One region of the Lysinibacillus sp. Y5S-8 genome, then DNA from elsewhere that is predicted to be linked to it. Evidence: riboswitches for the same ligand, from Rfam matches in the RefSeq annotation. Region 1 holds a riboswitch; each other region holds the start of a gene.
The links. Region 1 has a riboswitch for cobalamin ahead of V6670_RS20165 (iron chelate uptake ABC transporter family permease subunit). Riboswitches for the same ligand answer to the same signal wherever they lie in the genome.
Positions count from the first base shown of each region.

Region 2: another riboswitch for cobalamin. It lies ahead of metE (5-methyltetrahydropteroyltriglutamate--homocysteine S-methyltransferase); the one in region 1 lies ahead of V6670_RS20165 (iron chelate uptake ABC transporter family permease subunit).
Region 3: another riboswitch for cobalamin. It lies ahead of V6670_RS20990 (hypothetical protein); the one in region 1 lies ahead of V6670_RS20165 (iron chelate uptake ABC transporter family permease subunit).

Region 1 covers NZ_CP145889.1:4,116,296-4,127,081, reverse strand. The annotation lists gene V6670_RS20185 (NADPH-dependent FMN reductase) at 1-120, shown strand, start outside; gene V6670_RS20180 (ATP-binding protein) at 643-2,037, shown strand; gene V6670_RS20175 (response regulator transcription factor) at 2,015-2,716, shown strand; gene V6670_RS20170 (YdhK family protein) at 2,758-3,327, opposite strand; cobalamin riboswitch at 3,640-3,828, shown strand; gene V6670_RS20165 (iron chelate uptake ABC transporter family permease subunit) at 3,973-5,019, shown strand; gene V6670_RS20160 (heme ABC transporter ATP-binding protein) at 5,025-5,816, shown strand; gene V6670_RS20155 (SMR family transporter) at 6,099-6,413, opposite strand; gene V6670_RS20150 (SMR family transporter) at 6,413-6,766, opposite strand; gene V6670_RS20145 (TetR family transcriptional regulator) at 6,838-7,416, opposite strand; gene V6670_RS20140 (hypothetical protein) at 7,630-7,800, shown strand; gene V6670_RS20135 (endonuclease Q family protein) at 7,901-9,067, shown strand; gene V6670_RS20130 (S-layer homology domain-containing protein) at 9,169-10,786, shown strand, end outside.
Region 2 covers NZ_CP145889.1:2,355,044-2,365,829, forward strand. The annotation lists gene V6670_RS11455 (NlpC/P60 family protein) at 246-1,160, opposite strand; gene V6670_RS11460 (DUF4304 domain-containing protein) at 1,574-1,909, shown strand; gene V6670_RS11465 (hypothetical protein) at 1,960-2,166, shown strand; gene V6670_RS11470 (YitT family protein) at 2,233-2,850, opposite strand; gene V6670_RS11475 (GNAT family N-acetyltransferase) at 2,975-3,493, shown strand; gene V6670_RS11480 (FMN-binding negative transcriptional regulator) at 3,542-4,159, opposite strand; gene V6670_RS11485 (PLP-dependent aminotransferase family protein) at 4,328-5,743, shown strand; gene V6670_RS11490 (hypothetical protein) at 5,977-6,342, opposite strand; gene V6670_RS11495 (Lsa family ABC-F type ribosomal protection protein) at 6,751-8,232, opposite strand; cobalamin riboswitch at 8,790-8,969, shown strand; gene metE (5-methyltetrahydropteroyltriglutamate--homocysteine S-methyltransferase) at 9,148-10,786, shown strand, end outside.
Region 3 covers NZ_CP145889.1:4,292,453-4,303,238, reverse strand. The annotation lists gene ytvI (sporulation integral membrane protein YtvI) at 1-616, opposite strand, end outside; gene V6670_RS21000 (hypothetical protein) at 707-1,255, shown strand; gene V6670_RS20995 (glutathione peroxidase) at 1,340-1,885, shown strand; cobalamin riboswitch at 1,986-2,186, shown strand; gene V6670_RS20990 (hypothetical protein) at 2,339-2,896, shown strand; gene V6670_RS20985 (ABC transporter substrate-binding protein) at 2,880-3,830, shown strand; gene V6670_RS20980 (tyrosine-protein phosphatase) at 3,973-4,740, shown strand; gene V6670_RS20975 (MATE family efflux transporter) at 4,891-6,246, shown strand; gene V6670_RS20970 (putative RNA methyltransferase) at 6,249-7,082, shown strand; gene V6670_RS20965 (1-acyl-sn-glycerol-3-phosphate acyltransferase) at 7,162-7,764, shown strand; gene V6670_RS20960 (low molecular weight protein-tyrosine-phosphatase) at 7,823-8,284, shown strand; gene V6670_RS20955 (YebC/PmpR family DNA-binding transcriptional regulator) at 8,485-9,204, shown strand; gene V6670_RS20950 (arsenic transporter) at 9,271-10,566, shown strand; gene V6670_RS20945 (methyl-accepting chemotaxis protein) at 10,649-10,786, shown strand, end outside.

The sequences.
Region 1 (10,786 bases):
TACATTGGTGCTGTTCACACTAAATTCGATGCAGAAGGCAATTTAACTGATGAAGGTACAGTAAAATTCCTTGATGTAGTCATCGATAACTTTTTAAACTGGGCAAAAAAATACATTTAATTAAAATCTGACCCATAAGTATACTTTACTTATGGGTCATCTTATTAGAAAAATAAGAATGGCAGTTGAGCAAAGCAAAGTTGATTTCCTTTGTGAACGATCACTTTGTTCTTTGCATAGAGCTAAGCTTTCAAGGATCATCGGATGAGCTGTTTCACCCGCATTATTCTCTCCAAAACTACTTCTGTGACGCTAATCCCCAAGGAGTCGCTTGTTTTTCTTCAATCAATCCACTACTCATCAACTAATTTTATAGCAAGTCAGGTTAACGGAGATAGCTTAAGCAATATTAAATACTAAAATTAATTAACTGTTACAAATTGCTGACGTACTTGGGTTGTGACAATCGTTTTATAAAGTTGTGCCGAATCCAAGACCCTGCACAAAAAGAAGCATTAACATCAAGAGATTTCCCTTAGTGGAGGTCCATTTCGTTATAGACATTTTTTTAATGTTGTTTCTGCATGAAATCTTCATACTTTCACGCTATACTTTTAAGAAATTCTAAAATGGTGGTTACAGATGAGAAAACTATCACTAAAGCTTGGCATCATCTTTTTTATTACATTATTTTGCATCGAAACATTTATGATGTTTTTTTTACATGTCTCCTTAACCAATTCTAGAGTTGAGGAAGAGCTAGCAAGTTTGCAAGCAAGGGGAAATTCACATCGTACGATATTAGAACAGAACTTCAACGAGGAAACGCTAGCACATGTGGTACTTATGGAATCTAATGAAAGTACGGATGTAGTAGTGACTGATTATGAGGGAACAATACTGGTTTCTTCGCAACCTGATTTAGAAATTAGTGATATGATCCATAAGATTGAGGGAAAAATACCGTATGAGGGAAGGATCTTACAAGACGATTGGCAAGAGGTTCAAGCGATTGCCACTATTAGTCCTATTCAAAATCAACAAAGAACGATTGGCTATGTCTTTATGTTTCAAAATACAGACTCCATTCATGCGTTAATGAAACGTTTAAATAAACATTTTCTCATCGTTGGTATAGTATCTGGTCTTGTCACTATAGCAGTCATTATCGTTCTATCTCGACAGCTTGCCAAACCATTAATTCAAATGAAAGAGGCCACATTGAAAATGAGCAAAGGTGATTTTACAGTCGCTCTTTCTACCAATGGAAAAGATGAGCTTGGGGATTTATCGAATGCTATACAGCTGTTGTCTAATGATCTGAATCATTTAAAGCATGAGCGTAAGGAATTTTTATCGAGCATTGCACATGAGCTTCGCACACCGCTAACCTTTATTAAAGGCTATACCGACATTCTTTCGAAACGGGATTTAACAGAGCAGGATCGCCAAAAGTATTTAGCCATTATAATAGAAGAAACAAATAGACTTTCTCGATTAATTAAAGACTTATTTGATTTAGCTAAAATGGATGAAAACTCGTTTGTGATTGAACAACAAAATGTACATTTAAATTCATTTTTTACAAACATTGAAAAAAAGCTAAGCCCTGCTTTTCAAGAGAAGGGTATACATTTTATTGTACGTTATGAAGAGGGCTTGACAGTATGGGTAGATGAAGCAAGGCTAGAGCAAATCCTGATAAATCTATTAAATAACGCATTAATCTATTGTGCGTCAGGAGATACGACTTCAGTCACCGCAAAGAAACACAATGATGTTTTAAGCATTATCGTTCAAGATACAGGAAAGGGGATTCCAAAGAAGGATTTACCCTATATTTTTGAACGATTTTATCGAGTGGAAAAATCTCGTAGTCGTGCTTTAGGTGGTTCTGGACTGGGGCTTGCTATTGTCAAGGAACTTGTACAGGCACATGGGGGCGAAGTGAAGGTTAGCAGTGAAATAAATAAAGGGACTACTTTTGAATTATCTTTTAAAGGAGTAGAAACAGATGAAAACCATTTTATGCATTGATGATGAGCCAAGAATGTTAGATTTATTAACCCTTTATTTAGAGCCAAATTTTTATTGTAGAGCTGCGTCTACCGTTCAAGAGGCTTTCGATTTTTTAGAAGATGGGCATGCAGATTTAATTCTTTTGGATGTTATGATGCCAGAGATGGATGGGTGGCAGGCGTGCCAAGAAATTAGGAAGTTTTGGGATGTACCCATCATTATGCTTACTGCAAAGGGAGAGCATGCGGATATTGTAAAAGGCTTAAACCTCGGTGCTGATGACTACATATTAAAGCCCTTTGATGAGGAAGAGTTATTAGCACGTATACATGCGGTATTAAGAAGATCGAAAATAGATGAAAAAGTTATTAGCTTTGAGGGTCTTCGTTTAGATAAAGAATCCTTTGAATTATATTTTCAACATGAGGCAATTCCTCTAACTCCAAAGGAATTTTCCATGCTTGTTTTATTTTTAGATCATCAAAACAAAGTATTTTCTAGAGAACATCTAATCACCACAGTTTGGGGATATAATGTGACAATTGAAGATCGTACGATTGATTCTCATGTGCGTAATTTACGAGAAAAATTAAGAAAAAGCGGTTTCCCTGTGGATGATTACTTGCAAACAGTATGGGGTATCGGCTATAAATGGCATAAGTCAATTGATAGAAAATCATTACAACACAAAAGCTAGAAAACAACCTCTGCCAGAAATGCTGGAAGAGGTTGTTTATATTATTTTGAGGTTAATTCTTCTTCTGTCACCCATTTATGATTTTTAACAGCTTCACCATTTGTGGTCGAAGTGTAATCAACCATATAAACAGTCGTTTGGATAGCCTCCTCAATACGGACAGTCGCATTTTCCATACCTTCCATATGCGCTGCGTCCGTTTTTACTTTTGTGCCAGGAGCTAGTGGTGCTTCTTCTGGATCAATCAATTCTTCATGAATCACCCACTTATGATTTTCTACACGTTTTCCACCGGAAGTTGGCTCATAGGAAATAACATAGGCAGTTGTGTTATAGGCACCTATTATTGTTGCTTCGGCACCTCTCATACCGTCCATATGTCCATCCGTAATAATCACGTTACTTCCAACAGAAAACTTCGGATTATCCGCGTTTTTTAATGTGGGTGGTACTTCACCTGAGCTTGAGTGGTTCATCGTAGAATGATCCATTTCTTCAGCGGTGTTATTGGAAGTAGATGCAGGCTTCGTTTGCTCCTCCGCACAAGCTGCTAAACTAATTAAGGCCGTTACTGCTAGAAGTCCAGTAGACCATTTTCTTTTAAATATCATGTAATATCCTCCTCACTATTTTCCCTTACTGTAGCAAACAAATGTGCAGAAATGATGGATGTCAATCACTTTTTGACATGAATGAAGAGAACGAAATGTTGTTGATGTATGTGATAGGAAAAGTGGCTAATATGTGGTAGGGTATCCTCCCATGCCAAAACTATTAAGTAATAGATAGCCAATTTATAACGAGCAAATAGCTATTGTGCTCAAAACTGCGAAGAGACAGCTTATATATTGTTCTTCCTTAGAAATAAAATTCCATGTAGACTAACAATCTATAAAAATGTATGATAGAATCGTCACAATTTTATAAATTCAAGTACTATTGGTGTGCCATTTTATAATGTCACTTAAAAGGGAAGTCGGTGTAAGTCCGACGCTGTCCCGCAACTGTAACGAGGAGTCCTATAATATTATTTGCCACTGTGGAAGAATGGGAAGGCAATTATAGGGTGTTGAATCGAAGCCAGGAGACCTGCCAGTTAGTAATACCTGTAATGCCCACGAGGATGCAAGCAATTACGGACAATAGCTGGATTTTTTCTGACTTTGTTTATTCTAGGGTATTTCTATGCGTAGTTGCGTATGGAATACCTTTTTTTATTGCTTCATTCATCAATATTCAGTAGGAGTTTAGAACGGATGAATAAAAAGTTTATATTTTTTTCCTTAATCCTTTTCTTCGTATTAATTGTTTCTATGACCTTTGCAGTCATGGTCGGCTCTGTATCAGTTACGCCATTGTATGTATGGAAAGTTATTCTTTCTAAAATCCCCTTTATACAAAATGCCATAGAGCAGGATTGGAGTCGCTCACAGGAAATTATCATTTGGCAAATAAGAGCACCTCGTGTTTTATTGGCTGCTATTGTTGGTGCTGGATTAGCCATTGCGGGGGCAGCCATTCAGGCACTTGTGCGAAATTCCATTGCTGACCCGTATATTTTAGGGATTTCTTCAGGGGCAGCCGTCGGAGCGACATCTGTGATTATTTTAGGAGCCTTTTCATTTTTAGGTATTTACGCGCTTTCAATATCAGCCTTTCTAGGATCATTACTTGCCATTGCACTGGTGTTTTTCTTATCTCGTGTTGGGGGACGGGTTTCTATTTTTCGTCTGTTATTGGCAGGTATGGCTGTTTCCTTTATTTTAACGGCCATTTCTAATTTTATTTTAATGATGTCAAAGCAAGAGGGGGCTTTAAAGGCTGTTATGTTTTGGATGCTAGGTAGTCTAGCAGGAGCTAAATGGAATAATATTATCATTCCAGCTTCCATATTTTTTGTCGTATTTGGGCTTCTCTGGCTACACTATCGAAATTTAAATTTACTTTTACTTGGGGAAGAAGCGGCAGTGACGTTAGGCGTTAATCTTCAGCAATTTCGGATTCAGCTTATATTACTTGTCTCCCTGTTAACAGGTGTACTGGTGGCAGTCAGTGGCTCTATTGGTTTTGTAGGTCTAATTATCCCTCATATAGTACGTTTAATTGTGGGATCTAACTATAAATATGTGATACCGATTAGTGCTTTAATAGGGGGGATTTTCTTAGTGTGGGCTGATGCCTTTGCTCGAATTATCATTGCTCCTCAGGAAATGCCAATTGGTATTATTACAGCCTTTTGTGGAGGTCCATTTTTCATTTGGCTACTCCGTCGCAATAATTATTCTTTCGGTGAAGGAGATTAACTTATATGACATTAGAAGCAAAGCAAGTATCATTCTCCATTAACGATCAACGTATACTACATGAAGTAAGTATTCAAATAAAGAAAAAGCAGTTTGTTGGGTTAATTGGCCCTAATGGTAGTGGCAAATCAACATTGCTAAAAAATATGTATCGTCTTCTAAAACCTGAAAGCGGGACGGTATTATTAAATGAGCATGATATTTTAAAGCAATCTAGTAAAGCAATTGCGAAGAATTTAGCTGTTGTTAGTCAAGATACACCTGTTTTATTTGATTTCACTGTACATGATTTAGTTAGCATGGGGAGAACGCCACATAAAAAACTGTTAGAGCTAGATCAAGAGCAAGATTTTCAAATTGTTAAAGATGCTTTGAAGCAAACAGGTATAGCTCATTTAGAAAAACGAAGCTTTAGCTCCCTTTCAGGTGGAGAGAAAAAACGTGTAATGGTTGCACGAGCACTAGCACAGCAAGCACAAGTGCTTATATTAGATGAGCCAACGAATCATTTAGATATCCAACATCAACTTCAGCTTATGGACTTAATTCAAACCTTACATTTAACAGTAGTTGCGGCTTTACATGACTTGAATATTGCGGCAATGTACTGTGATCAAATTTACGTGTTGCAGCAAGGTCGAATCGTGTGTCATGGGACACCGGAGGAAGTGCTAACACCAGCATTGTTACAAGAAGTATTTGGTGTTTTTGCTGATATTCAAACACATTCCTTGACTGGTAAACCATACCTCACGTATGTTCCTGATCAATTCGCAAAGAAGGTCAGTCAAGTTTAAAAAAGTAAGGACAACTATTTTACATAATATATTCATTATGAAAGTAGCATTTACGAATATACATGGCATAGGAAACAGTCATATCAGGAAGAGTTTTTATGTTTCTTAGTTAGAAAAATAGTCAATGTTTATACAGGAGACGGATTTTTCATTAGCTAGAGTAATGACCGCAGTGTATCTGTTTAATTATAAAAATGTAACAGGTTCAAAGATATACTCAATGGTTTAAATGACAAAGGACATTCCTCGATATTAGAAGGATGTCCTTTGATTGTAGTTTAATTAAGATACGGCCTTTAACCCTGCTACACCTATGATAATAGCGATGATACTGATAATTCGTGGTAGATTTTTGGATTCACCAAAGAAAATGATATTGACAAGCACTGCACCGACAGTACCAATACCTACCCAGACAACATAGGCAATGCTTAGCTGTAAATAATTGAAGGAAGCATATAAAAGGGCAAATGATAATCCAAAGCCACCGACATATAATAATAAATTTCGTATCGTTTTATTTTGACTATAAAAGCGTAATCCAATAACACCTATAATTTCGGCTATTGCTGCTAATAAAATATATACCCAACCCATTATGCATTCACTCCTTTCTTTTTATCGTGATCTGTTGGTGCGTTATCCGCTAATTTTAATCCAATAACGCCCGATATTAAAATAAACATGAAAATACCTTTAATCGCATTAAACTCTCCATCGAAAATAAAAATGTCCATTAACGTAGTGCCAATTGCACCTGCACCAGCGAAAATAGCGTATACGGTACCAGTAGGTAGGTTTTCACAAGCTTTTGATAAGAAGTGAAAATCGATAGCAATTATAGACACAATAATAATCCAATGCCACCAGGAACTTGCTACATTAAAACCAAATATCCAAAACAACTCAAATAAACTTGTTAGACCGACATATAACCATTCTTTTTGCATAATTAAAATCCTTTCATTGATAGAATTAATGACTGACGTTCAGTCATTTTGTGGATAAAAGAGAACGTCACTTACGCGTGACGTAGGCCAAGTGCATGATATAAAAAGTCTAGAAGTTCAAGCTTAAGCAGTGTCATCGTTTCATCCTTGCTGTCATCAAACAAATAAACTTGTTCTGCGGCAGATTCAATTAGACCAATAATAAGCTTTGCTGACCGTGATGGATTAATTGAATCTCGAATGATGCCTTGTTGTTGAGCCGTTAATAAGAAATTACTCATCCAATCATAGTATGGTGCATAAATGCTTTCCCATTCTTTTAAATGCTCTGTTTGTGCAATTCCAGCATAAATGAGTGCAACGATATCACCATATTCCTTTGTGATCGAGAAAATGATTTCAACAACCTCTTCAAGTTGCTGATCAAAAGGCTTATGATCTGAAACACCTTCATCTACGGTAGTAATAATTCTTTCTACCATATTTTTTGCAATAGCTGGCATGACAGAAAGGCGTGATGGGAAGTAGAGATAAAATGTTCCTTGAGCAATCCCAGCAGCTTTGACGATATCTGAAACCTTCGTCTTTTCAATTCCTTTTTCGCGAAAAACTTCAATTGCAGCTTGAATAATTTTTTCTTCCTTTGACATGCAATCCCTCACTTTTACCTTACTTGTTTATTATGTTACAGGAGGAGAAAAACAATGTCAATAAAAAATGACTGAATATCAGTCATTTTCGTTTTCGTTCAACAAACGTTTGGAAATTAGTTAAATCACAGAGCTGTACGCCATTGTGTTGAGGTGGAATGACGTATACTTTTTTTATTTCAGGGAACTTTATGAGTGAAAGGATTGATGATAATGGAAGACATTAAATTTGCTCAATTAGATCCACAGCAACTTGCGAAAATTAACGAGCTTGAAAAAAAGATTGGTGTGACATTAGTTGCCTATGATTCATCGTCAGGGTCATCACATGGTTCAGATGCTTATGAGACAAATAATAGCACTACCGCCAATCATCCATCATAATAAAGTGAGAAATACCTTGCTGTGATGTAAGGTATTTTTATCTTGAATCCGCTTGAACAAAAAAATTTACGTACTTGAAATATTAAAGGGAGCGATTGAAATGCAAATATTTTATGCAGATTTACATATACATATTGGGCGTACTTATAGTGGGCGTGCAGTGAAAATTACTGGCAGTAAAACGTTAACGTTAGCAAAAATTTTAGAGACTGCTAGTGCTAGAAAGGGATTAGATATTATTGGGATTATTGATTGTCATTCACCCGAAGTAATCGAAGAAATGATGGAGATGATTGAACAAGGTGAACTACAGGAATTAAAAGAGGGCGGCCTACGTTTTCAGGAAACAACGTTGATTCCAGGGTCGGAAATCGAAATTTACGATCAATATTGTCATGGACCTATTCATGTGCTTGCTTACTTTCCAACATTGATGCTTATGAAGCAGTTCTCTGATTGGATGTCCCAGCATATGAAAAATATCCACTTGAGTTCTCAGCGAATTTATTGTGACGGTCTCACATTACAGCAAAAGGTGCATGAATTGGGAGGTTTGTTTATTCCTGCCCATGTTTTTACACCATTTAAAAGTTTGTTTGGTAAAGGGGTTGAGCGTAGCTTAACAGAAGTCTTTGATCCACAGCTTATCGATGCCATTGAATTAGGGTTAAGCTCTGATACCAATATGGTAAGTCGTATCAAAGAATTACAAGCATATACGTTCGTTAGTAATTCTGATGCTCATTCGCTTGGAAAACTGGCACGTGAGTATCAAAAGTTACAATTAGCAGAAGCAAATTTTGCAGAATTAAAAATGGCTCTACATGAACAACAAGGTCGAGCAGTAACAGCGAATTACGGTTTAAATCCTTTGCTTGGCAAGTATCATCAAACGGTCTGTGCTAAATGTGGAGAACGACTAGGTAACGAAGCTACCATATGTACAAACTGTGGAAGTATGCAAATCGTAAAGGGTGTAGCTACACGTATTCAGGAACTATCAGAGGATTTTCTGAATGAACGAAATAGACCGCCTTATATTCATCAAGTACCACTTGATTTCATCCCTGGTATCGGCCCTAAAATGATGGAGCGTTTAATAGAAGCATTTGGTACTGAAATGAATATTTTACATGTGGTAACGCTCAACCAGCTTGAACAAGTTGTGCCACATAAAGTCGCCCATTTAATTGATTTAGCTAGAACGGGTCGATTAGCGATCGAGGTTGGTGGTGGTGGAGTATATGGAAAAATACAAACGGAGTAGAGAAAAGTTTCAAAAAGATTGCTGTAATTTAACCTATTTTTAACTTCCCTCTAGTAAAATAGTGAAAACAATGACTATTTTACAAGTAGAGGAGAGAGTAAATGCGATTATCAAAGAAATTTCGTTATTTAGCAGCGAGTGTACTGGCTTTGCAATTAACCATCCCTGTAGTAGCTAATGCACAAGAACAAGACGACTACATAGCACCAAGCTGGGTTATCCAATCTGATTATGTGGCACTAGGCGACTCATTAGCACATGGAATGAATGAGGTAGGTGTTATTGGGTTAGGCTACACGGATTTTATTGCACAGGCCTTACAGCAGGATGGCTTCCTTACTTCTTATAATAAGGGCTTTGCTATGTCAGGCTACACTACCAAAAATGTTTTAGCAGATTTACAAAATGATGTAGAAAAAACAGTCACAGGTTTTGGATACACAAAGGAACAAGTAAGGTTACGAGCTTCTATTAAAGAGGCAGAAATCATTACATTAACGGCTGGAGCAAATGATTTATTACCATTATTAAAAGAGTCCCAATCAACGGGAATTGATACGATGGCTCTTGTTAAAGCTACTAAAGAAGCTGTATCGAATATTGCTACAATCCTATCTGAAATCAAAAAGATAAATCCACAAGCAGAAATATACGTGATGGGCTATTATAATTCTTTCCCATACTATAGTGAGAATCTACAAAATCAATTTAAACTGTTATTGGCTACAGTGAATTCAACAATTAAAGCAACCGCTGAAAAAGCAGGCGCCATTTTTGTGCCGACATATGATGTTGTTGCAAAGGATGTTGCAAGCTATTTACCAAACCCTGATAACATTCATTTAAGTGAAGCTGGTTATTTAGCGGTCGCAAATGAAGCATTTTTACCAATCATTAAAACTAGCTCGTTATGGGATATAACAAAAGCTATTCAAGTAGATATGAAAAATCGTACAACTGTAGAGGTTAAATGGCAGGACGCGACAGATAATGTAGGTGTGGCAAATTACAATGTCTATGTGAATGGAAAATTAATCTCAACATTGGGTGCAGATACGACAACATTTACACTTGAAGATTTAACAGAAAATACAACCTACAATGTTTCCATCAAAGCAATCGATGCAGCTGGTAATGAAAGTGTTCAAAATCCAACGATTACTTTCACTACAAAGGGAACAGTAAGCTTTACAGATACAGCACAGCACTGGGCGAAAGAATACATTCAAAAAGCTGCGGACGCTGGGCTTATGAATGGTTATACGGATGGGACATTTAGACCTGATAGTAGTGTAACGCGTGCGCAGGCCGCTGCTATTCTTGTGAGAAGTTTAGAGTTATCTACAGATGAGAAGGCACCATTTACTGACATTGCAAATTATGACGCAGTAACACAATCAGAAATTGCAGCAGCATATGTTCATGGGCTTATTAAAGGAACTGATGGGAAATTTAACCCTGGACAGTCTGTTACACGTGCTCAGCTAGCCTTAATGATAAGTCGTGCCTATGAACAGCAATTTAATCAACCATATAGTGCAAAGGGCGATGTGCCATTTACAGATGTAACCTCTTATAATGCAGAAACAAAACGTGCCATTACCATGTTGTATGAGTTGGGGATTGTGACAGGAAATGAAGGGAAATTCTCACCAGAAGCTGTCACAACAAGAGGTCAAGCCGCTAAAATATTTACAAGCCTTAGTCAAATATTCATTA
Region 2 (10,786 bases), 1.8 Mb from region 1:
CGTTATTTTTACCGAAAAATCGTTGGAAATATCGTACACTACTTGTTTTAATAGATCATTCATATCTATAAAATGCAAATAAAAAGTGGCTCGATTTAGCTCGGTACGTTCGGCTAATATAGCGTTTATCTTAATCTATTTATATAATTTTGAAGTGAGTATAATTAGTGCGGGCTTTGGAGGTGGGGGAGCTAAAGAACAAAAAAGGCGTCTCATCCATAGATGAAACACCTCTTTGAAGTTAGTTATTGAGCTAATCGTTGGATAAAAGCATCTAATTGTACGAGTGTAACATTGTCATTCACCCCAAATACATTGTCACCTTTACCAACTGTAACTTTATTGGAAGCGAGGATGGATACATAATTGTTTGCCCAATGAGCACTTGGAACATCGACAAATTGTTCTGCCGCTCCTTGTTGTTTTAAATGAAATGCTTCCACTAAAACTTTCGATAATTGACCGCGTGTCATAGGAGAACCTGGATTGAATTTGCCATTTTCATCCCCCGTAAAAACGCCGATTTTTTTAAGTGCCTCAGCAGCACCCGCATATTTAGACGATGGTTTTACATCAGGAAAACTTGAATTGGTGCTACTAGTATCTAATTGTAATTGCTTAGCCAGTTTAAGAGCTACTTCTCCACGTGAAGCATAAACGCTAAAGTCGATTTCAGCATCTTTTACTTCTCCAAACTCATTTTCAGTGAAGTTCGCCACGCGTTTTGCCCCTACGTAACGAGATCCCCAGTAATGAGGGTCATTGATGTTATCAATTTTAACACCAGAACTTGTAGTAGCTGAAATAAAACTGCTGTCACCTATGTATATGCCGACATGGGAGATACCACTTCCCGAAGTATTAAAAAATACTAGATCACCAGTCTTCAATTGATCTTTAGCAATCGAAGTACCTTGCTGATATTGAGCTTTGGATGTACGTTCTAGTGAAATCCCTAGCTTTGAAAAAACAATTTGTGTAAATGCGGAGCAATCCACACCTGTCTTAATATTTGTGCCCCCATATTGATAAGGTACACCTATATATGCTTTTGCTGTATTTGTTATATCTGCTATTGTTGCCGCTTTCGCTTCATGAACACCTATGCCTGTGAAGAACATAAATGAGGCGAAAATGGGTAGTAACCATTTTTTCTTCAATTAAATCTTACTCCTTTCAAAAAACTTTCGCTTTTGAACTAAAGTAAGAATAGCATGAAAGAGACAAGAGTTATTTTTCAATAATATTACCGATTACCCCTAAACGGCTAAATTGAAACCTTAATTTTAACTGTGTAAAACTTCTGCAATAATCACGGGTAATTTTACCAAAAATATATGAAATTATTGGATGTATAGGGATATAAGTGCTATTTTATATATTTCATCTATATTAAAAAACCAAAAACCATTGAACAAAATATAAAAACATAGAATTATGACAAATGATTTGGGAAGAATTAGTCGATAATCAAGAGGTGAAAAATCCATTCAAAGAGAGGGACATCATTTTAACAGGAAATGAAATTAACCTGTGAACCTCATTACTTAATAACCTGATGGGAGGGATTCTATTGCAGCAGATTTTTAATAAGTTAATAAAACAGAACATCAAGCCATTCCTTTCGATGCTTGGCTACAACAAGAAAAGTTTGAATTTCTATAAAACAACCGAAAATCTTATCTATATGTTCAATTTCCAAAAATCCGCTGGTAATACAGCTAATAATGTCATGTTTTATATGAATTGCGGTATTTACGCAACCGAGTTGGCACACATTCAATCGAAAGAGATTCTGACAGCACCAAAAGAAGCAGAATGTCACTTCCGAGCAAGAATTGAATCAATTGTCGAAGGTATACCTGATCTCGATTTTCCATCCATCCTACTGCGAATATGGATAGTCTAAGAAAAATGCTACTTCGTGGGATGAAAGAGGCTCCTCATTTCTTTGAATCGATGACTAATGCCAGATCCATTATAGACTATTACACGTCTGGCCCATTTTTACATCTAGGTGAAGAGAGCTTTCATTTGTTATTGCAAGCTGATGATGTAACAGCAGCTAAGCGTTATTACCATGAATTGCAGAAAAAGGATGGAACTGAACAGCGATGGGCTATTTTCGAAAAAAATATAAGGCTATCTTCAATCAATTTGGAGTGAAACTTGATGAAGAGTAGCTATCACAAAACTAGAACTCCTTCTTCATCGAATAGCCGGTTTTCTATTTTAGCTTTCATTTTGATCATTTACGGTCGTATTCAGTATAGTATCTAGTATTCTTCCAGTAATGGGCATAAAGAAATGCAGGATAAAGCCACCTAAGCAAACCGTTAATAATGTACCGACACCGATTGGTCCTTTACACAACATCGCCAACACTAAGAAAAAGAGGTAAATAACCGTTCTTGAGAAAAAAATCGATTTGTTTGTTTGCTCTTTTATAATTAAGGTTAGTCGGTCTACAGGAATTGGCGCAAAATTTGTATGTAAATAGGTTGCCGTTCCTAATCCTGTCACAACTAGCCCTATGCCAAAATAAACCACCTGATTATACCATAGTATTGCTAAATCATTTAATAGCAGTAACCACATATCAATTCCTATACCTGTGATAAATGCTGTGATCAGCCCTACTATTTCAGGCTTTTGTCTAGCTAATATGGAATTACTACCGACTAATAGGATAGCCAAAATGATTTCCCAGCTTCCTACAGTTAGACCTACATGATTAGACAATCCGACTAAAACCGCATCAAAAGGGGAAGTCCCAAGGTTGGAATGAATTGTTAGAGAAATACCTAGCGTTAAAATGAAAATGCCTACTACATAAAAGATATATTTCAAACGAAAGCCCTCTTTTCATTTTTATTGCAAATACAATAAAATTACGTTAAATTGACTATATACTCTTTTTATTGCATTTGCAATATAAAATCTAGAAAGAGTTCACGATAAGGGAGTGGAAGCAATGACCGTTAAATTAGAGGAATGTAGTCTAGCAAACTTAAAAAAGCTTCAAGAAATAAGCATCGAAACATTCAATGACACGTTTAAAGACCAAAACTCGCCTGATAATATGAAAGCTTATTTAGAGCGTGCATTTCATGATCATCAGCTAGAGCAGGAATTGACCAATGTCGATTCAGCCTTCTATTTTATCTATGATGATGAAGAAGTAGCTGGCTATTTAAAAGTAAATGTCAATGAGGCACAATCCGAACAAATGGGGGATGAATCACTCGAGGTGGAGAGAATTTATATTCGACATAAATTTCAAGGCAAAGGGCTTGGTAAATACCTCATCAATAAAGCAATGGAAATAGCTATTGCACATAACAAAATAAGCATTTGGCTAGGCGTTTGGGAGAAAAATGACCATGCTATCAGTTTTTATAAGAAACTTGGCTTTGTTCAAACAGGTGCTCATTCTTTTTATATGGGGGATGAAGAACAAATTGATCTCATCATGACCAAAACGCTCGAATAAAGTGATAATGGCAGAAACGTTGATAAAACAACATTTCTACCATTTTTATTAGTCATTTCTATTTTTCTTCATGGCTTCGACCAATGCATCAGCTTGAGGTTGTTGTTCTTTATAAAGCTCGCTAATAATATTGGCATAATCATTAGCATTACGATTTTGACTTAATTTATAGGCAGCCTGCACTTCGTCTATCTTTATTTTAAATCCTTTAATCCCTTTTATTTCTTGCTGTAAAAGCTCAGGCGATAGTTTATCCCACAAAACAGGGTTTTCTCGGAATTTCTCATATTTTTCTAGTAAGCTAGTCAAATCTTGCTCTAACTCTTTTCCTTCCATAAGGCTTGCTTTTCCGTATACATGGACAGCTTGATAATTCCAAGTTGGCACATCTTCATGCTCATACCAAGAGGAAGAAATATAGGCATGAGGCCCATTAAATATGACGAGAAGATCATTCACGTCCTCAAAAGTCTTCCATAAAGGATTTCCATAAGCTAAATGACCTGTCAGGTAATAGTCATCCTGAATTTTATTTAGCAGTACAGGGATATGAGCTGCTATTGGTTTACCTTTTCGAATTGAAACAATTGTCGCAAAGGAATTGTTTTGAATAAAATCTTTGATTTCTTCAAAATCCGTTATTTTATAATACTTTGGAATATACATACAAATCTCTCCTTATATCATCAAATCATTGTGAGCTTTTTAAATAAACAAACTATTGTGATCACACGTCTTTACATTTTCTCCTCTACAATGTAGATTTTATTATAATCAATCACTGGTACCTCTTAAAAGTGCCAGCAAAGCTATTTTCAAAGGAGCCAATAAGCCATGCTCGAAATGACACCCAACTTGAATAATGAAGAACCACTTTATCTTCAGTTATACAGCTATATAAAAGCTGAAATTCAAAATGGAAATATTTTAGCTCAAACCAAATTGCCGTCTCAACGCAGCTTAGCTAAACATTTACAGATTAGTCGCAACACGGTTGATGCAGCTTACCAGCAGCTCCTTGCAGAGGGCTATGTAATTAGTAAAGAACGAGAGGGGCTTTATGTTGTAGAACTCGAAAGGGGCTATTTTCAAACAAGTTCTAATCATTTTGAACCGCAGTTAGCGACTCCGCAGGAACAACAGCTATCTTCAATTAAGTACAACTTTAATTATGGAGATATCAATTTAAAAGATTTCCCCTATAAAATATGGCGTACATTAACACTGCAAAGCCTGAATGAAGAGCAGGCTCATCTGCTTTTATATGGAGATCCGCAAGGGGAGCTTGAATTAAGGAATTACATCGCAAGCTATCTTTATGAAGCAAGAGGGGTTCAATGCCAAGGAGACCAAATTGTCATTGGTGCAGGTCTGCAATTTCTAATGGGCATCGTATGTAATTTAATTGGAAGAAACGAGCTTTTTGCTATGGAAGATCCAGGGTATTATCGCGTTCGTTACTTGTTTGAGGATCATGGTATAAAGATGAAGCCCATTCCTCTCGATGAACAAGGCATTCATATCGAACAGTTAAGAAAAAGTAGGGTCAAGGCTGTTTATGTCACTCCTTCCCATCAATTCCCCATTGGAACGGTTATGCCGATTTCAAGAAGACTAGCATTATTAGAATGGGCAAAAGATGAAAATGCTTATATTATTGAGGATGATTATGATGGTGAGTTTCGATATGCAGGTAAACCTATACCTGCTCTACAAGGATTAGATTCGAATGACCGCGTCATCTATATGGGCACCTTTTCAAAATCATTGATTCCTTCCATCAAGCTAAGCTATATGGTTTTACCAAGGGAATTAACCCTTTTATTTAATAACAACAACTACTATGTTCAAACTGTATCGAGACTTCATCAGCATACCTTACAGTTATTTATGGAAAGTGGGCATTGGGAGAGACATTTGAATAAAACACGGAATGGCTATAAAAGAAGATATGAGGCTTTACTAAAGTCCATTCATCAAATATTAGGGGATAACGTGAAAATACATGGGGCTAGTAGTGGCTTACATATTCTACTCGAACCAAATAATAAAATGTCTGAAGAAGAACTAATTGAAACAGCAAAACTGGCAGGTGTAAAAGTATACCCAACCTCTATTTTTTACGCCAATCCTTCCGTCATACAGCATGCAAAAGTTTTGCTTGGATTTGCAAATTTAGAGGTAGAAGAGATTGACAAGGGGATTAAGCTATTAAAAAATGCATGGTTTGATAGCCCTAGCATGTTGTGACTGTCTTTGAAAGCTCTATTTCTATAGATCAGTGGAAGTGGAGAGGGACTTATGCATGTAACAGCAAAAGTTGTGTTAAATCATATTATTGCGGAATCAGCATATTTTATTGGCATTGCACAAACCATCTTATTTCAACAGAAATTGTAAGACTTGGCGAGTTAAAAAATGGAGTTTGGTAGAAGAAACTCTTACCAAATTCCATTTTTCATAACGCTATCTTTGTCACAATATTAACTATTCGGAATTTTCTCTTTATACTTTAAGGAAAGAAGGCTTAAAGAATAATTCTTAAGTGTATCTGTGTTAATAAAATCATTTAGAATACCTTCAATGGAACTACAATGCTGATTAATTAAATTGATTTCTTCTATATAATTTGAATCAATCGAAGCTTCTCTTAACGTTTTAAACACTACTTTCTGTTCATTAAACAAATAGATCAATTCAAACCTAGCATTCAGTATTAAAATAGTAATCTCCGGAAAAACAATTCGATCTTTTAAAACTTCAAGAATGCAATCGACAGACTTTACGCCTTCTATCGCATGCAAAGATGAAAAAACACCATGTAATAATTCTTCAAAATCAACCTTCATTTAAATCCTCCATCAATCATAAATCCTTTCTGATCATAACACTCTTTCAGAAAAATTTTAATGCTTAATATTTTCCTTCAATAATGTGGAATGGACCCATGCAAACGATAAAGATAATAAGATTTAGCCATTAAGGAGTTTCCCACAAATGGGATGATAGAAAGAATGTTAATTATAAAATTATTTAACAAAAGAAGAAGAATGGGAAAAATTAAATTTCCCATTCTTCTTTATATATACTAGGGTAATTGATGCTGCATTTTCTTACCTGGCTTACTTGCTTTATTTATTACGGTCCATATGCCGTCTTTCTTTTGCAGCTGATAGCTTATAAAGGTGTCACTTGGTTTCAATATCATTAAAAAGAAGAATCCATTTTGAAAATGGACTCTTCTCTAAATGATTCCTTTATGACAAAGATATTGTTTTCGTTGCCACGGTTTGTTGAAAGGCTTGGTCATGCTCCACAAAAATCATTGTAGGGTTAAAACTTTTAATAAGCTCTTCAATCTGCATGCGCGAATAAATATCAATAAAATTTAAGGGTTCATCCCAAATATAGAGATGTGCTCTTTCGCACAAACTTTTGGCAATCAACAGCTTTTTCTTTTGCCCACCTGAATAATGTGAGATGTCTTTATCAAATTGAATTCGCTCAAAGTCCATCTTCCGCAGAATAGATTTAAATAACGTCTCATCTATAGCATGCTCTTCAATAAAATCCGATAACGATCCCTTCAAATGAGCAGTATCCTGTTGAACATAGGAGATAATAAGGCCAGCAGCTAAATGTATAGAGCCTGTATGCTGTATAGGCTTGCCAAGAAGCAGCTGTAGGATACTACTTTTTCCGCTTCCATTTTTGCCATCGAGAACAATACGATCACCTTGCGTCACCTTGAAGCTAATAGGCTGATTCACAAAGTTGTCATCGTACTGAATCGATACATCCGTTACAACAACCATGTCTTTTGATGGAAATGCTAATGGTTGTACTTTTAAAGATTCCGTTTTTTCAACATTTTTTAGCAGTTTTGATTTTTCATCAATCGCTTTTTGCTGCCTAGATTCCAAGTTCTTTGCTCGCTTCATCATCTTGGCTGCTTTATGTCCAACAAAGCCTTTATCCAGCTTAGAACCCGAATTCGTAGTTCCATTTTTGGAAGCCTCCACTTGATTAGACCAACCTACCGAACGCTTGGAAGACTGCGTTAAACGGTCGATATCTTTTTGCAGACGTTGATTAGTTGCTTCTTCATGTTCCTGCTGTCGATCAAAATTTAACTTCCAAGTTGAGTAATTACCACTTTGAACATCAATATTGGCTCTATTGATCGATAAAATATGATCAACACAGCCATCTAAAAAGGCTCTGTCATGCGAAATTAAAATAAATCCTTTTTTCTTGCGTAGATAATCAGAGACCGTCTTTCGTGCATCTGTATCGAGATGATTGGTTGGCTCATCAATTAATAGAAACTGTCCCTCTGTTAAAAAGAGCGCTGCAAGCAACACCTTTGTTTGCTCTCCATTAGATAATGTTTGAAAAGGGCGATACATGACCTCAGCATCGACATCTAGATAGGCTATTTCACGAATATATTCCCAATCTTCTGCCTGAGGGCAAATTTCTTCAAAAATTTCGTACGTATATTTGTTTGGGTCTGAAACAGGATAGGGGAAATAAGTAAATTCTACTGAAGAAATGATGTTCCCACTATACTCATAATTCCCTAATAGCAAATTAAAAAATGTTGTCTTCCCACGACCATTCCTACCGATAAATCCAAGTTTCCAATCTGTATCGATCTGAAAGTTGACACCCTCAAAAATATGATCAAAGCTGCTTGGGTAAGAAAACGTTAAGTCTTGTACTTGTATCATTGACATGATAATTCCTCCTTTGTATAGCAAATCATTTTTCTTTTTTTATACAAAGTCGGTACATCCATCGATGCTAAATCTCTCCGTATAAGTTGATGGATGCTAACGACTTATACGGAGCATCACATGCGTCACAATAGTATCAGAATCGCTCATTTTTTCTCTCCTTTATTAGGTAGATGAAAGATACAGAATAAACTATGAGAGCAAGAAAAAATCCCCCCAATTGGATATTGGAAGGATTAGTCTCTCACTGAATAAACTTTATTTGTCAATGGCATCATGACAAATAAACGCAAACTGATTATTAAAAATGGATAGACTAATCCTATATTTTGTCGTTTGAAGTGATTCATTTCAAATAAAAATATAGATTAGTTCATCATCGTCCATTCATCAGTCCTCTCATAATTGTATTTTTATAGTAACAAATTTTTTTATGGAATACAATGTAGCCTTGTCTTCTTAAACCAATTCCGACAATAAATATAGAAATAATTTAGATAATCGTATAAAAATTATTTCTACTATTCTGAAAGATATGTTATAGTAGGAGCATAATTGAATAATGTGTAAGAATTGGTGCCAAATGAAAGTTTGGCTTAAAAGGGAAGTCGGTGCAAATCCGACGCTGTCCCGCAACTGTTATTCGGAGCAAATCACAAAGGCCACTGGGAAACCGGGAAGGCTGTGAGGCGTGTTGATGAGAAGCCAGGAGACCTGCCAATTTCTAGTACACACCAAATACCTACGTGGAAATAGGTGGTGAAAAGTGACCAAATCGGCACTGTGCGATAACAAATGATTTATGCGAAAGTAGATACTTTTTTCGTATTGTTTTAGCATTAAAAATTTTAACTAGCAGCCATTCTCCTCCTTGGAAAATGGCTTTTTATTTTTTTCTGAAAAGGAGATATAAAAATGACCTATACAAGCACACTCATTGGTTACCCGTATATCGGGGAAGATCGCGAATGGAAAAAAGCATTAGAAGCATTTTGGCGCAACGAGCTTTCTGAAGAGGATTTTGAGGATAGTTTAAAGAAAATCCGTTTAGCTAGAATTGACAAGCAGCTACAGCTTGGCATCGACATGGTGACAGTTGGCGATTTTACGTATTACGATAGAATGTTAGATACAGCATTAATGTTTGGTCTCATCCCAAAACGCTTTAACTGGCAGGGAGGGAAAGTAGATTTATCTACCTACTACAGCGTAGCAAGAGGGAATAAAACAGCTGTAGCTAGTGAGATGACAAAATGGTTTAATACAAACTATCACTATATTGTTCCTGAATACGAGGGACAGGCCTTGAAACTAACAGAAAATAAAGTGTTGGCCGATTTCATAGAGGCGAAAGAAACGTACGGTATTATTGCAAAGCCAACATTGATTGGTCCCTATACATTCTGCAAGTTAACAAAAGGCTATAGCAAATTCACACAGGTTGAATACTTATTAGCTCTAATACCGCTCTATACGCAAGTATTAAAAGAATTAGTGGAGGCAGGTGCAAATTGGATTCAACTAGAAGAGCCATCACTTGTCACAACCCTTGATCCAGCAGACATCAAGCTTGTGCAAGAGATTTACGACCAGTTAGCCGTTGCCGTTCCAGAAGCGAAAATCATGCTGCAAACTTATTTTGAAGCATTATGCGGCTATGAAACATTGATTACATTGCCTGTAGAAGGATTTGGCCTAGACTTTGTTCATGGCTATAAAGGAAATATGGAGTCACTTCGTCAATATGGTTTCCCTCAGGACAAAGTATTGGCAGTCGGGGTTGTTAATGGACGTGATATTTGGCGTTCCAACTTAGCGGAGGTCAATGCTACAATTCAGGCAATTGAGCATTTAAGTAATGCATCAGAGCTATGGATTCAACCATCCAGCAATCTACAACATGTACCGATCACAACTGCTCTTGAAAATGAGATTGACCCTGTTCTGAAGCATGCCTTAGCCTTCGCAGATGAAAAGATTGTAGAAATCACGGAGCTAACTAAATGTAGACGAGATACAGAGGGTATCTTACAGCATAATTTTTCTGAAAGTATGAAGGCAATTGAGGCTCTAAAAAACCATCCAATCCGTCAAAACAAGTTGATCCATCAAGCAGTTCAAACTGTGACAACGCAAGATTTTGAACGACATAGTGAATTTGCTCAGCGTCAAAAGATGCAGCAGCAAGCGTTAGCGTTACCGCTATTTCCAACAACGACAATCGGAAGCTTCCCACAATCTGATGAGGTGAAAAGGAATCGTAATGCTTGGCGTAAAAAACAATTATCGAATGAAGCCTACGAAGCATTTATAGAGCAGGAAACAAAACGCTGGATTACGATACAAGAGGAACTAGATATCGATGTACTCGTTCACGGTGAATTTGAGCGTACAGACATGGTTGAATACTTTGGTGAAAAGCTGACTGGCTTTGCCTTTACAAAAAAAGCTTGGGTCGTTTCCTATGGCTCGCGCTGTGTCAAGCCACCGATCATTTATGGAGATGTTGCGTGGTCGTCAGCAATAACTGTAAAAGAGTCAGCCTATGCTCAAA
Region 3 (10,786 bases), 180 kb from region 1:
AACGATTTAAGATGATTTTTATTTTCTTTGCTGTGTTAGGCTTTAAATATTTATAAGTGATTTCCTTTAATTTGGGCAAATCAAGCATAAATAGGAATAAAGCAATCATATAAACGAGAAGACTGATAAATAGGCTTGGAATCTCTGAAAAGAATGCTGAAACTTTGTTATAATTAAAGAAGCTTAAAAAGGATTCTTCAACTTTCTTTATGAAATCCATAGTGGTTTTTTGAAGCGAAGCACTTACTTCAGGTGGAAAGTCCTCTGTGTATTTAGAAATATTTTCTTGCATATGAAGCCACATATCTGATAGCTTGGAAATATAATAGGGAGCTTGCTTTGACAATATAATTATTTGCGACATAATTTGTGTAATGGATATATAGCAAATAATAGAGATAACAATAACACTCACTATGTATATAAAAGCAACTACAATTTTCCTTGACATTTTCCATCGCCTTTTAAAGAACATAACAATGGGTTCTAAGAAAAATGCACTGACACCAGCAAGTATTATAGGCATGGATACAGGGATTACAAAATAGGCAGCTACAAGTAGAGAAAGAATCACAATCAATCGGAAAATCATTTTCCTAGCATTAAATTTATTCATAAACTCACCTTCTTTGAGAAAAAAATTAAGTTAAGTGTACCATAAATCAAATTTTATTACGTTCTGAAACAATAAAGGTAGGGATAAATTATGGAGAAAGAGATTTTGCAACTTTTTAATAATCTAACAGAGCATGACCGCGATATTGAATCTTACGAGGAACTAATAAAAATTCTGCAGGAACCCGTAGATTGGACATATGCAGTCTGGGAACAGCTTGTACAAGCACTTACATACAAAGATGGTCATGCACGTGCACGTGCTGCACAAATTTTATGCGCCTTAGCCGCAAAAAGTGACCCAGAAGAAAGGGTATTGGAGGATTTTTTAAAGATTTGGGCTGTGACTTATGATGAACGATCCGTTACAGCTAGAAATGCATTACAAGCTATTTGGAAAATTGGGCTAGCAGGTCAAGTACAAAGTGACTTAGTGGTGTCTTATTTAGCAAAGAGATTTCAAACTTGTTTAGATGAGAAGCATCCGACTCACATTCGCCATGATATTATTGTATCTTTTAAAAAGCTATATGACGAGACAAGTGACATAAAGTTATTAGACATTGCCCATCGTTTAATTAATGAAGAGCAGGACGTTAAATCTAAGCAGAAGTATAAGTCAGCCATCCGTTCAACGTAACGAGATGGTGTTTTTTGTGCAAATTATTTGGTAAATTATTGAATAGTCAACTATAATAAATGAAAAAATAAAAGGGGCTAGGACATGAGCATTTATAATTATTTAGTACGAAAACCTAATGGTGAAATTTTATCGATGGAAACTTATCGTGGAAAAACGATGCTAATTGTCAACACGGCGAATCAATGCCGATTTACATATCAATTTGATGACTTACAAAAAATGTATGATAAATATGGGAAAGATAATTTTGTCGTTCTAGGATTTCCTTGCGATCAATTTGGTCATCAAAATCCTGAAGATGGCGAGGAAACTACGCATCTTTGTAAAGTGAATTATGGAGTTACCTTCCCGATTTTTGAGCTTGTACAAGTAAATGGAGAGACTACCCACCCATTATTCAATTATTTAAAACATGAAGTAGATTTTCGAAAGTTTGGCAAGGCGAGCATGCAGGAAAAAATGCTTGCTGAAGCAATTGTTCAACTTGCCCCAAACTTTTTAGATGGTCGTAATATTCGCTGGAACTTTACAAAGTTTTTAGTAGATGCTAACGGCAAGACCGTTGCACGCTTTGAACCAACAGATTCACAACTTGATATTGAACAGGCAATTGAAACTATACTATAAAACAGTTTTGTTTATCTTATTCTTTAGAAATAGTGACGATCCATTCAAAGCACAGCTATTTTTTCCTATTAATATATGATAAACTGCTTTACAAGTGAATTATTCTTGCAGAATAAAAGGTGCTAACAAGCATAATCGGGAATTCGGTGAAAAACCGAAGCTGTTTCCGCAACTGTAAGTACAGCTAGTATAAAGGTTTGCCACTGTCTCAAAAGAGATGGGAAGGTACTTTATCACACATTCGTTTTTTATGTAATGAACTGTACAAGCCAGGAGACCGACCTTTGTTTGAACGTATAAAAACTTCTCGGAAGCTAGGAGGATATACGGCAAATACATAGGCTATGTCATGTTAATTTGGCCATTATTATGTTATTTTCGTCGTTCCTTTGCGTAAAGGAGCGGCGTTTTTTTATGCAAGAATTTTCATAATGGAAAGTGGGGGGATCGCAAGTGAAAAAAGATGCACGTTATTCTTGTTATCCATTTATGCGTGAGAAAGCTTCGACGGTTGATTTTGAGATTCGAACAGACAGTCTGACTACGCATTTGGGAGTTGCTTTAGCTGCAGTTAAGAAAGAGGATGTACAAGCTGTTGTAGAAGATTTAATGGTTATTTTACCTATGGCCTACCATGTCAATGGCTCGGTTCGTGGAAAACTAGCTGTAACAGAAGAGGATCTTGCTTGGTTAAGTGAGCGCTATGATTTTTATGTTCGTCATGTGAAGGAAGAGATACAAAACTTTGTCTTACCTCAAGGTACGGAGGCTGCTGCTGCTCTACATCTTTGCCGTAGTGAAGCCAAAAAATCATATCGTACATTACACAAAGTATCGGAGGAACGAGAGGTTCCAGCTATTCTTTTTGATTATTTAGGCCTATTAGCCAATGTGTGCTTCGTTATGGCTGTCTTTATGAATCAACAAGCAGGGATAGCTGAAATACCATTTATTAGTAAATCATATCCGATGAAAAAGAAAAAGGAGAATAATAATGAAGAAATTATTTAATGTTCAATGGCTAACAGTACTCTTCCTTGCAATGATTTTAGCAGGTTGTGGTACTTCAGTAGATACTAAAAATAAAGACGCTTTACAGGATACACAACAAACAGAGCAAACAAACTACAAAGTGACAGATGATCGCGGTGTAGAAATAGAGTTTAAAGAAGTACCAAAAACAGTTGTATCATTGCAACCAAGTAATACAGAAATTTTGTTTGCTCTAGGTGTTGGTGATAAAATCGTAGGAGCAACTGAGTACGATACTTACCCAGAGGAAGCACAGAAAATTGAACGGGTTTCTGATTCTGTGAATTTTAACAGTGAACGAATCATAGCGTTGAAGCCAGATGTTGTTATAGCTTATACGATTGGTGATAAGGATGCAATGAAATCACTTGAAGATGCTGGAATCAAAGTGTTTGTTATTAAATCAGCAGCTACATTCGATGATGTTTATGGTGACATCGAACAGATTGCAGCTGTAATGGGTGTTGCAGATAAAGGAAATGAAGTAAACGAAGAGATTAAAGCGAAATTAGCTGACGTTAAAACAAAGGTGAAGGAAGTAAAAGCACCGAAAAATGTTTATTTAGAAGTTAGTCCTAAGCCAGATATTTATACAGCAGGCTCTGGTACTTTCCAGCAAGAAATACTAGATGCAGCCAATGTTAAAAATATTTTTTCTGACTTGAGCAGCTGGGCACAAGTTTCTGAGGAAGATGTCATAGTGAAAAACCCAGATGTTATTTTAACGACAGTAAGCTACACAGAAGATCCAATAGGGGAAATACTTGCACGTGATGGATGGAACACAGTGACAGCAGTTCAAAATAAAGCAGTACAGACTCTTGATACAGATATCTCTAATCGACCTGGCCCACGTATTGGGGAAGCCGTAGAACTAGTAGCAAAGGCTGTCTATCCAGAGTTATTTAAATAAGAAACCATTCAAGGCTAGCTGTATACTGACAGCTAGCCATTTTTATGTGGGTTGTTATTTCCTAGTGTGAAAATTGGAATTAATTGAGTTAGTTCTATAAAATAAAAGTAAGAATGCTCGATAATTTTAGGAGGTGTAGTAATTGGAACAGTTAGAGACAAAGATAATTCCATTTGAGGCAGTTTATAATTTTCGAGATATGGGGGGATATAGGACAAGGGATGGGCGCATTGTAAAGAACGGTTTATTTTACCGCTCAGCGGCTCTTGGGAAAATGACGCTGGCGGATAAAGAGCTATTTGAAACATTAGGGATTAAAACCATTTTTGATTATCGTGATCATAATGAGGCACACCATAATCCTAACCCTGTGTTCTCGCACGCTCAATATATTCAAATACCAGCGAAGGGGAATCATACATTTGAAATGCCTACAAATGCTGGTGGTAGAGATTTTTATAAAGCAGTAAGCCCCGAAATGTTCCGAGATTTTTATGCACAGATGCCGTTTAATAATCCTTCCTTTAAAGAGTTAATGAAAACCATACAAAATCCTGACAATTTGGGTCTTGTCCACCATTGTGCAGTTGGTAAGGATCGCACAGGTATAGGGGGAGCTCTTATTTTGCTAGCCTTAGATGTACCTGAGGAGACGATTATGGAAGACTATTTAAATACGAATATCCATTTACGTCCAATGGTAGAAAGAATGGCACAGGCTATTCAACATCAATATAATGAGCAAGAATTACAGCAATTTTATGCATTAATGTCTGCTCGAGAAGACTATTTACAAGCAGCATTGGATGCTATGGATTACCATTATGGCTCAAAGACTAAGTTTTTAGAGCAGGAGTTTGGCCTAACTATTGCTAGACGAGAGCAATTGCAAGCCTACTGCTTAACATAACAATGACCCCTTTCACATAACTGTGTGAGAGGGATTTTTTATGTGGAAGCGCTGTCTTCCTATAAACCTCTTTACAGTCTGAAAATTTATGATAAGATACAATAGATTTTTAAGAAAAATATAGGAGAAGTGAAAGTATTGGCAGAGACAATGAAAGAGACAAATAAGTTAAGTCTATTCCATTTAACATGGCCTATTTTCTTAGAAGTATTTCTATTTATGTTAATGGGATTAGCCGATACTTTTATGCTCAGTGCTTTATCAGATAATGCTGTATCCGGAGTAGGTGCAGCCAATCAATATATCCATATTGCGATCTTGATTCTTGAAGTGGTAGGGAATGGTGCGTCCATTGTCGTTTCACAGTATTTAGGTTCAAGACGTTTTTTTGAAGCAGCGAAAATATCGGCTTTAGCTGTCACAATGAATTTGGTTGTTGGACTGTTAATGAGTATTCTATTTTTCTTCTTTGCAAAACATTTAATGACTATGATGAACTTGCAGGGAGAAGTACTTCACTATGCACAAAGTTATTTAGTTATCATCGGGAGTTTTATTTTTCTACAGGCTATTATTAATGCACTTGCTGCAATTATTCGTGTACATGGTTGGACGAAGCAAACGATGTATGTATCACTTGGCATGAATATCTTGCATGTTGTGCTAAACTACGGTCTGATTTTTGGGAATTTAGGTTTACCAGAGCTTGGTGTAAAAGGAGCGGCTATTTCTTCGGTCATTAGTCGAGGATTAGCTGTACTAGTGTTTTTCTGGTTGCTCTATCAAGTGATGGAAGTACGCGTGAAGCTACACTATTATTTTGATTATTCTAAGGAATATGTAAGGAAAATATTAAACATTGGTTTACCTTCTGCATTTGAGCAGGTACTTTATCAGTTTTGTCAGATTGTCTTTTTATATTATGCGACATATTTAGGAGCAGAAACACTGGCAGCACGACAATATGCTATGAATATTTCGATGTTTACGTATTTATTTGCGATTGCCATTGGTACAGGAACAGCTATTATTATCGGACGTCATGTGGGGGCAGGGAAGAAGGATGAGGCATACCATCAACTATGGATAAGTGTCCGTGCGGCATTTGTTTTTACGATTATTATGGTTGCAGTCGTTACGATTTTCCGCAAACCACTCATGCATGTTTTTACCGATAATCCAGATGTCATCACTATTGGAGCATCTGTGTTAGCCCTCAGTATTTTGCTAGAGACTGGCCGTACAATGAATATCGTTGTCATTAACTCTTTACGTGCTTCTGGAGATGCCAGATTTCCTGTGAAGATTGGTTTTCTATCGATGGTTTGTATGAGTCTTCCGCTTGGTTATTTATTTGTATTTGTATTGGATTGGGGCTTGGTTGGAATATGGCTAGCTATTTCAGCAGATGAATGGGTACGTGCAATTATCGTATACTTTAGATGGAAAAGCCGTAAATGGGAGCGATTTGCCCTCGTTTCACCGAATGAACAGAAGGAGGCATAGAAATGGGAGCATTATCTAAACGTGCGATAGCGGCAGCATTAATGGAGCAATCTATCACACTTTTTGCTTGTCCTGTATGTCAGCAATCGATGCATGTCTATGAGCAGGGAAGATTGGTTTGTCCTGCTAACCATTCTTTTGATATAGCTAAGCAGGGCTATGTCAACATGCTGACACATAGCGCTGCTTCTAAATATAGCAAAAGTCTTTTTGAATCTCGTAAGGCAGTGATTGATAGTGGGATTTATGATGCTGTAGAAGAAAAAATTAGTAAGCTTATAGCCTCTGCAAAAACAGTGCTTGATACTGGCTGTGGAGAAGGGTCACATTTAGCTCGTATTATGAAAGACATAGACAATGGTATCGGTGTTGGTATCGATATAGCAAAAGAGGGCATATTGGCAGCAACACGTCATTATCCACAACAAATTTGGTGTGTAGGTGATTTAGCCAAAAGTCCATTTGCGCAAGAAAGCTTTGATGCAATATTAAATATTTTATCGCCCGCAAATTATGAGGAATTTAAGCGTCTTCTTGCCCCAGATGGCTGTCTTGTAAAGGTTGTACCACAAAGCGGCTATTTACAGGAACTGCGTGCCCAATTATATGCAGATTCGAGCAAGGAAACATACTCTAATGAACAAATTGTTGCCCGTTTTAAAGATAGCTTTAGTGAAGTTATAGTAGAACGTGTAACCTATACTTTACCGCTTGCAGAAGAGCTTGTGCCGGCGTTATTAGAGATGACACCGATGGGCTGGCATAAAAAAGAGGAAACGGCCATTGTATTAAATGAAATTACGATTGATGTAGATCTATTAGTAGGGAAAGTTTAAGAGGGCCACCTGCAATTGCAGTATACTGGTCTTTTCGATTACAATGGGAATAACTATTGAATAAGGTAGGAATGTAACAGTGTATAAATTAGCAGCTAATGTTGTCAAAGTAATATTAAAATTAATGGGTTCAAAGGCTCGTGTATATGGAGAAGAAAACTTGCCGAAAGATGGTGGGTATATTATAGCCTGTACACATACAGGCTACGTCGATATTTTAAACCTTGGTGTAGCCATGTACCCTCGTGAAATTCACTTTATGGCGAAGAAGCAATTATTTGAAATGAAAGGGCTTGGCTGGCTTATTGAGCGTTTAAATGCCTTTCCGGTGGATCGTGATAATCCTGGACCAAGCGTGATTAAAATTCCTTCACAGTTATTGAAAGAAGGTAAAATTGTAGGGATTTTTCCCTCTGGTACTCGTAGCTCAGAAGGAACGGATTTGAAGCAAGGAGCGATTACGATTGCACAGCTAGCAAAGGCGCAAATTGTTCCAGCTGCATATGTTGGCGCGCGTAATGCTGGCGATGTAATGAAGCGTGGCAAAGGCTACTTAATCTATGGTGAGCCATTTTATGTAACAGGGAAAGGGAAAGAAGGTCGTGAGCAATTTACACAACATCTTGAACATGAGCTAATTTCTTTAACGGAAGAATTACAAAAACGTATTGCAGTCAAATAAAGAGAAACGGCACTCAGAGTCACATAGATTTTGAGTGCTTTGTTGTAGGAGGAGAAACATGATTCGAGTACTTTTCGTTTGCTTAGGTAATATTTGTCGCTCTCCCATGGCAGAAGCCGTCATGCGAGATTTAGTAGAAAAAGAGCATTTAGGAGATAAAATTGAAGTGGATTCTGCTGCCACAAGTTCATGGCATATTGGTGAACCTCCACATCAAGGTACACTGGATAAGCTTAGAGAATATGGTATTTCCACAACAGGCATGCAAGGTCGGCAATTACAAAGGGCTGATTTTGAAAAATTCGCTTATATTATCGGTATGGATGAAAGCAATATTTGCAATATCCGAACGATGCTAGGCGATCCGCGCTCACCAAAGATTTTTCGTTTTCTAGATTTAACGGAACATCGCAAAGACGTCCCTGATCCGTATTATACGGGTGATTTTCAAGAAACCTATGATTTAGTGCAAGAAGGCTGTCAGGCATTACTAGCAAAAATAAAACAAGAGCTGTTGTAAAGTGACACTAAAAAACGAAAATTTTAACAGCTATTTCTTCAGAAAATATTAGCTTAAACATTGGTATATATAGCTTTGTAAGCATCATTGTGTTATTATTTGCAGAGTAAAGATACGATAAGTATTTAATTACCATTTACAGATGTGCAACTGCGTATCTATCATTTTTATAAACTTATATTTGAAAGAGAGTGGAAACAATGGGTCGTAAGTGGAACAACATTAAAGAAAAGAAAGCGTCTAAAGATCAAAGCACAAGCCGTATTAATGCAAAATTCGGGCGAGAAATTTATGTGGCAGCTAAATCAGGCGAACCAGATCCAGAGTCAAACCGTGCACTTAAAGTAGTGCTCGAACGCGCAAAAACATACAGTGTTCCAAAACATATTATAGAAAAAGCCATCGATAAAGCAAAAGGTGGCGGCGATGAAAACTTTGATGAATTACGTTATGAAGGCTTTGGACCAGCAGGCACAATGATTATTGTGGATGCTTTAACAAACAATGTGAATCGTACAGCATCAGATGTTCGTGCGGCATTTGGTAAAAATAACGGGAATATGGGTGTCAGTGGATCTGTCGCTTATATGTTCGATTCAACAGCAGTTATTGGCTTAGAAGGTAAAACGGCTGATGAAGTACTTGAAATTTTAATGGAAGCAGATATTGATGCTCGCGATATTTTAGAAGAGGATGACGCGGTTATTATTTATGCGGAGCCAGATCAATTCTTTGCGACACAAGAAGCGTTAAAGGCTGCAGGGGTTGCAGAATTTACAGTAGCAGAGCTTTCTATGCTGCCTCAAACAGAAGTTGCATTAACTGGCGACGATGTAGCTAAGTTTGAAAAACTAATCGATGCATTAGAAGATTTAGAGGATGTACAAAATGTCTTCCACAATGCAGATTTAGGCGAATAAATCGATAAATGAAGTGAGTAAACCAGTAGCTAATTAGCTACTGGTTTTTAATTAGGGAGGAAAACGATGCAGAGTTTTTTAGCCATTAGCTTATTTTTAGTCACATTATTTTTTGTCATAGTGCAACCACGTAAACTATCTATCGGCTGGTCAGCCTGTATAGGGGCGGCGATTGCCTTACTAATGGGTGTAGTTACCTGGCACGATGTGTTAGAAGTAACTGGAATTGTTTGGAATGCGACGTTATCATTTATTGGCATTATTTTAATTTCGCTAATCTTAGATGAAATTGGTTTTTTCGAATGGGCAGCTCTGCACATGGCACGACTTGCGAAGGGGAGCGGAATTCGCTTATTTGTTTATATTGCTTGCCTAGGGGCAGTTGTGTCGGCCCTATTTGCTAATGATGGAGCGGCTTTAATACTCACTCCCATTGTGTTAGCAATGGTAAGAAAACTGAATTTAACTGAAAAAATGATTTTCCCGTTTATCATGGCAAGTGGTTTTATAGCAGATACAACTTCCTTACCATTTGTAATAAGTAATTTAACTAATATTGTATCAGCTGATTTTTTTGAAATCGGCTTTATAGAGTATGCAATTCATATGGTTGTACCGAATTTCTTTTCTTTAGTGGCCAGTATTGTTGTACTATATATTGTTTTTCGACGGTCCATTCCACAGCATTATTCTCTTGAGGCTGTTGAGCATCCAAAGCAGGCAATTCGAGATCCTCGCTTATTTTCGATAGCTTGGTATGTGATCGCCATCCTATTAGTAGGGTTCGTGGTCGGTGAAGTTCTACACATTCCTGTATCCTTCGTTTTATGCGGTGTTGCTTCTATTTTCTTATGGCTTGCACAGCGTAGTAAGGTTGTAGATACGAAGAGAGTCATAAAAGGAGCGCCGTGGAATATAGTGTTCTTTTCCATCGGTATGTATGTGGTGGTCTATGGATTAAAAAATGTAGGGATGACAGGATTGCTAGCCAGTTTACTAGAGCAAGCGGTACAGCAAGGTTTTGTAGTGGCAACCATGACGATGGGCTTTGTTGCGGCAATTTTGTCTGCAGTGATGAATAATTTACCTACTGTTATGATTGATGCCTTAGCCATTTCTGAAACAAGTGCAACTGGTATGATGAAGGAAGGGCTCATTTATGCAAATGTCATTGGCACAAATTTAGGTCCGAAAATGACACCGATTGGCTCACTTGCGACATTATTATGGCTTCATATATTGGCTCAAAAGGGCATTAAAATTAGCTGGGGACAGTATTTTAGAATCGGCATCATTCTTACAATTCCAACACTGCTCGCTACTTTACTAGCATTAGTTTTTTGGATAAGTATAATAGCATAGTTATATTGTCGAAATAATGAAATAAATAGTACAATAAGTAATATTAAGATATTAATATATCAGCGTATTAAAGGAGGAAAGTATGCGAGCGACAGGTAAATTAAGTAATAAAATTGTGCTAATGTCATTTGTTATGCTATTAGCTTTGTTAGCCTTTTTCATTGTAACAACGATCTATACAGCGAAATCATCTGTTAATAAAACAATGGGAACGCAGGCA